Laspinema palackyanum D2c: one gene and its partner. The protein of the gene in region 2 interacts with the protein of the main gene of each other region in a pairwise test. Links are inferred from orthologs where the notes say so. Each region holds a gene or a part of one and is shown on either strand. Other genes may lie near its edges.

Region 1 (2,893 bases), on a different replicon or contig from region 2:
TCACAATCCGCGCCCGACTCGTGCGGAAGTCTCGGACATTGCCAATGCGATTTATGATGGAGCAGATGCTCTGATGCTGTCGGGAGAAACGGCAGTGGGAGATTATCCCATTGAGTCGGTGAGAACAATGGCGCTGATTGCAGAAACTGCCGAGGCTCAGTTAACCTCTTCCCGACAATATGTGACGGGAATTGAGGCATATCCGATTGGCAACTCGGTGGTTCATGCGGGCTGCCAACTGGCTGAAAATCTCCATGCCAAGGCGCTGATTTGCTTTACCGAACATGGATTCACTGCTCGGTTGTTGTCGAAATATCGCCAATCTATCCCAGCGATCGCTGTCACTACGGATGAGTTTATTCAACGGCGCATCGCTCTATATTGGGGTTTACAATCTTTACAACTGGAAGAGGTCTCTAATACCGATGAAATGATTGTTTTATTAGAAAAAACAGTCCTTGAACAAAAATTCGTCGAAAAAGGAGACCTCGTGGTGATTATTGCCGGGTTACCCCTCCCAATTACCGGGGTAACTAACTTGATTAAAGTGCATCGGATTGGGGAAAGTTATGCAGTTTAGGGGCAAAAAACAGGACTTCCGCAATCTTTACCCCTAAACCCTCAATGTAGAGGCGAGAAAGCGAATCGTCTCTACATTATGGTTTTAAAGGGATGAAACAGCAGTAAACGGTTGGAACCCTCGCTTCCCTTCTGTTGAATTTGACAATAAACGGTTTAAAATAGGTGGCAGTCCAGTCAATTGGGAATCAATTCGATGCGTTTACCTCAAAAATTAATGCTGCTCGGGTCTGGCGAACTTGGGAAAGAGTTTACGATCGCCGCTCAACGTCTCGGGAATACCGTGATTGCCGTTGATCGCTATGCCAATGCTCCGGCGATGCAAGTGGCGGATTATTCTGAAGTGATTTCTATGCTAAATCCCGACGATTTGGAACGAATCGTAAATCACTATCAGCCCAATTTTATTATACCTGAAATTGAAGCCATTCGCACGGAAAAATTACTCGAATTTGAAAAAGATCGCGGCATTGTTGTCATTCCCACGGCGAAGGCAACCAACTACACGATGAATCGCGATCGCATTCGGGAACTCGCTCATCGAGAATTAGGCATTAGAACCGCTAAATATGCTTATGCTACCACCTTAGAAGAATTAATCGCCGCTTCGGAACAAATTGGATTTCCCAATGTGGTTAAACCTGTGATGTCTTCTTCGGGAAAAGGACAATCTACCGTTCGCGATCGCAGCGAAGTGGAGGCATCCTGGAACTATGCGATCGCCGGTTCCCGAGGGGATACTCAAAAGCTAATTGTTGAGGAATTCATTGAGTTTGAACTGGAAATTACCCTGCTGACAATCCGCCAGTGGGATCGTCCCACGTTGTTTTGTCCGGCGATCGGTCATCGTCAGGAACGCGGCGACTATCAAGAATCTTGGCAACCGGCAGATATTTCAACTGAACGAATCCAAGAAGCGGAGGCGATCGCTCAAAAAGTCACCGATGCTTTAGGCGGTGCCGGTATTTTCGGCGTTGAGTTTTTTATCACCCAAAATGAGACGATTTTCTCCGAACTCTCCCCCCGTCCCCACGATACCGGCATGGTGACTCTAATCTCTCAAAATCTCAACGAGTTTGAACTTCATCTCAGAGCTATTTTAGGGTTACCTATTCCCAAAATTGAACAATTTGGTCCTTCTGCGAGTGCCGTTATTTTAGCCCAAGAGCATTCGGATTCAATTTCTTATCAAGGGGTCGCCGATGCCCTGATAGAACCGGATGTTGATTTAAGATTATTTGGTAAACCCGATTCTCGTCCCTACCGCCGCATGGGAGTCGCTTTGGCAAAAGGTCAAACCATTGCAGAAGCTAGGGCAAAAGCAACCCGGGCCGCTAATACTGTGAAAATTGGCAAATAATACCCAAAAAAGCCTAGGCGATCGGTACAGGAAGGGGGAAAAGCTGGGGTTTTTGACAAAATTTCTGCCCCTGAACACCCAATTTGAGCCAAAACCCTGGTTTTGGTTACTGCTTCTTTAATCGGGTACCAATGCCCTAAATCTATGACTCCCAAAGCGACAACCGGCGGGGGTTTAAACGATTGGCGGCCTAACAGAATCAAGTCGGTTGAAACCAACATCTTGCAGCAGTGGCGACACCCGGCGGGGGTTTAAACGATTGGCGGCCTAACAGCTAAAGTCGGTTGAAACCGACTGAAAACACCACTGTATCAGACTTGCAGTCGGTTTTTAACCGAATGCAAGCTATGAGGCGGCCAATCGTTTAAACCCCCGCCGGTTGTCGCCAGTGTATCAGACTTGCAGTCGGTTTTTAACCGACTTTAGCTATTAGGCGGGGGATTTATCCCCCGCCGTAGAGGCGCTTATAAAAGCGCCTCTACAGGCTAAAAGGTTTAAACCCCCGCCGGTTGTTGAGAGTAATCTTTAGACGACTTTAGCTATGAGGCGGCCAATCGTTTTAAAACCCACCCCGGTGTTGAGAATGGTGCAAAATGTCAGAAAGCCGGATTCGGGATCACTCTGTCTGGGGGATGAGGGATAAATCTCTCTAGTGAGGGAGCCGGTTTTTCCTTTTATTGTCGCATAATATTAACAGTTTCTAAATAAACCCTCCTACTATCGGCGTGTCTTAGTCTTGGCTTCTGTCAAGACTAAGCATTCTTTCATTGCTTTAGCTATTAAAGTCGGAGGCCCAATTTAAAAATTAAAACCCAGTTTCTATTAATACTAACTAAATTTTTAGAATTTTTAGCTATTTTTGTTGTTTAGTTTAGCGTTTAAATCGTTAAAAATAGGGTTTATATATTGCCTGATTAAATAATGAATCAAGGCAATCAATTAGAAATTAATCAC
Region 2 (3,052 bases):
CACGGTTTGTAACTATGTGAATGAAACCGTCACCCGTCTTGGGGGGTTTGGAAGGGCGGACCAGGCCCAAGAATGGGCCCAGTATGTGAATACTCAAGTCGGAATTGCCGCTTATGTAGTCCGTCCTGCCGGTGTGGCGGCTACCCCCAGTCCTCTCCCGGTCATCCCCTCGCCAGGGGCCTACAATCCGCAACCCCTAGGAAACGGCTATGCCGTCTTGGTGGATTTTTTCAGTAATCCCCAAGTCGCTGGGGACTTGTGGCAAATCTTGAGAACTGATATCGGATTAGTCTCCTACGGACAACGGCCTTATCTGTTAGCCGAATGGACCAGTCAACAAAACCGGGCCAATGAGATCTTGCGAATCCTGAGCGATCGCGGTTTTTTTGCAACCGTCGTGGATAGCGGTAACGTGTTTTTATTAGACGACGCCGTTCGCTTGGACTAATCCAGTCTATGTTCCCCTCCCTATGTCTTGGGGAGGGGACCAGAGGTGGCTCAATCAGTTCAGGTTAGTTAGGGAACTCCAAAAAATAAAACCCGCAAAACGTTCGTAGTGACTCCTTGAGGAGTCATCTTTAAAGAAACCCCGTCAAGGGGTTACTACGAACGTTTATATGATTTTTATTTTGCAATCCCCTTAATAAGCCTGACCTGCAATATAGGCAATACAAACCCCTAAAATCGCCCCGACAATCACCTGAAACGGAGTGTGCCCGAGGAGTTCCTTCAAACGGGCTTCATTCAAATCGTGGTCTTCACTAAAAAACTCATCCACAATTTGGTTGAGAATCCGGGCTTGCTTTCCAGCCGCTTGCCGGACTCCTGCGGCATCATACATCACGATCACCGCAAAAATTGTAGCCAGAGCAAACTCCGTACTATTCCAGCCTGCGGTTTGGCCGATGCCGGTTGCTAACGCGGTAACCAAAGCGGAATGAGCACTGGGCATTCCGCCCGTTTCCACCATAACGCGAAAATTAAACTTACGATTTCTCGCGAGTTCGATCGCTAACTTTGCTGATTGAGCGATCAAACAGGCTAGGGTTGCAACCAGCAGCACGCGGTTGTCGATGATATTGCCGATCTCCTGCATGGTGTTTTACGCCTTTTAATTACTGCGGTTGGTGATAAAGTCCGCGAGGGTCAGGAGGGGGAGAGCTTTATTACCAAAACTCGCCAATTCTGCCTTAGCCTGCTCAATTAATGCTTGAGCCTGCCGAGTCGATTCTTCTAACCCCCAAATACTGGGATAAGTCGCCTTTTGCGCCTGCAAGTCTTTTCCTGCGGTTTTGCCCAACTCTTCCTGAGTCTTGGTAATATCGAGAATATCATCAATGATCTGAAAGGCTAATCCAATATTTTGGGCATACCGGGAGAGTCGTTGCACATCTTCATCAGACGCGCCTCCTAAAATCGCCCCACAAACCACACAGGCTTCGAGTAAAGCCCCGGTTTTATGGGTGTGGATAAAATGGAGGGTTTCTACAGAGGTATCAGTTTTGCCTTCGCATTGCAAGTCTACGACTTGACCCCCAACGACGCCATCGGCCCCAAAAGCATGAGCTAATTGGGCGATCGCCTTTAAAACCCGAGGTGCCGGAACATTCTGAGTTTGGGTTGCCACCACTTCAAAGGCATACACCAACAACCCATCCCCGGCCAAAATCGCGATATCTTCTCCGTAGACCTTGTGATTCGTCAGTTTACCCCGACGGTAATCATCATTATCCATCGCCGGAAGGTCATCATGGATTAAGGACATGGTATGCACCATCTCCAAGGCACAAGCGGTTGGCATCGCCATATCCACCGTACCCCCAACCAGTTCACAACTGGCTAAACACAAAATCGGACGCAGACGCTTGCCACCCGCCAACAGGGAATAGCGCATCGCCTCATAAATTGTTTCCGGGGCCTTGATCGGCAGAGATTGGTCCAGTGCAGCTTCTACCAAAGCCTGCCGTTCCCCTAAATACGTTGATAAATCAAATTCGGATTGTTTCCTTGCGGAATCCGTATCATTGGTTAAAACCATCCCTTCCTTCCTCGTACTTGTCTTATGAGCTGACGATTCCACCGCTGGAGGCGGTTGGCATTGATGATGAGCTTACGCTGCTTTTGGCACCATTTACAAGTGATCTCGGCGACTAACCCTAACCCTAGCAACTGGGCTAACTTTGGGCGCTTGCTGCTCCTTGAGTCTCAAACTATTGTAAGGGTTTGAGGTATTTTTACCACTTGAATTTTTTGAAACCCGATAGGGCGAAAAAGGGAGTTCTAAGGGGCTACTTTTGGCTCCCTAAGAACTCCCCCGCTTAAAACTCCCTGTTTACTCTAATCCTAAGCGCCGGATATAACTTTCCACGGTATTCTGTAACAGCAGAGTCACGGTCATGGGTCCAACCCCCCCGGGAACTGGGGTGATAAATCCAGCCACATCTTTGGCGGAGTCATAGTTGACATCCCCGGTTAGCCTTGATTTTCCTTCATAATCGGTGACTCGGTTGATGCCAACATCGATGACGATCGCCCCGGGTTTGACCATATCAGCGGTGATCAGTTCAGGACGTCCGACGGCTACCACTAGGATATCTGCATGGCGGGTAATTGCGCCTAAATCCGGCGATCGCGAATGCGCCATTGTGACAGTTGCATCCGCTGCCAACAACATTAAGGCGATCGGTTTACCCACCAGAATACTGCGCCCGACAATCGTCGCCTGTTTGCCTTTGGGATCAATGCCATACTCTCTGAGTAGGGCCATCACCCCGGCAGGAGTGCAACTACATAATCCCGGTTCCCCGCGCATCAACCGTCCCAAATTCACCGGGTGCAAACCATCCACATCTTTATCGGGATGGATGTGATTAATGGCAGCAACAGCATCGAGATGTTTTGGTAACGGCAGTTGCACCAAAATTCCATCAACGCGATCGTCCTCGTTGAGTTCAGCGATCGCCTGCATCAATTCTTCTTGAGTCGTTTCCGTAGGGAAATGCCGTCCGTATGAAGCGATCCCTACTTTGCCACAGGACCGTTCCTTGTTGCG

Evidence for each region. Proteins that work in one complex are often made in the same cells at the same time.
Region 1: the proteins of crtE (region 2) and purT interact in binary tests that used the Escherichia coli proteins (3 or more experiments, as listed by UniProt). The link is inferred for Laspinema palackyanum D2c from one-to-one orthologs.

The regions. Positions count from the first base shown.
Region 1 is NZ_JAMXFD010000042.1:753-3,645, reverse strand. What follows is about bases 32-2,849. They hold purT (formate-dependent phosphoribosylglycinamide formyltransferase), read left to right. Parts: upstream 32-760; coding sequence 761-1,939; downstream 1,940-2,849. Other genes in these bases: pyk (pyruvate kinase), read left to right, coding at 32-580. In the rest of the region: more of pyk, read left to right, coding at 1-31. UniProt on the Escherichia coli protein: Involved in the de novo purine biosynthesis. Catalyzes the transfer of formate to 5-phospho-ribosyl-glycinamide (GAR), producing 5-phospho-ribosyl-N-formylglycinamide (FGAR). Formate is provided by PurU via hydrolysis of 10-formyl-tetrahydrofolate.
Region 2 is NZ_JAMXFD010000001.1:15,819-18,870, forward strand. Bases 76-3,052 are described here. They hold crtE (geranylgeranyl diphosphate synthase CrtE), read right to left. Parts: upstream 2,039-3,052; coding sequence 1,112-2,038; downstream 76-1,111. Other genes in these bases: NG795_RS00080 (hypothetical protein), read left to right, coding at 76-448; NG795_RS00085 (divergent PAP2 family protein), read right to left, coding at 641-1,096; folD (bifunctional methylenetetrahydrofolate dehydrogenase/methenyltetrahydrofolate cyclohydrolase FolD), read right to left, coding at 2,333-3,052. In the rest of the region: more of NG795_RS00080, read left to right, coding at 1-75.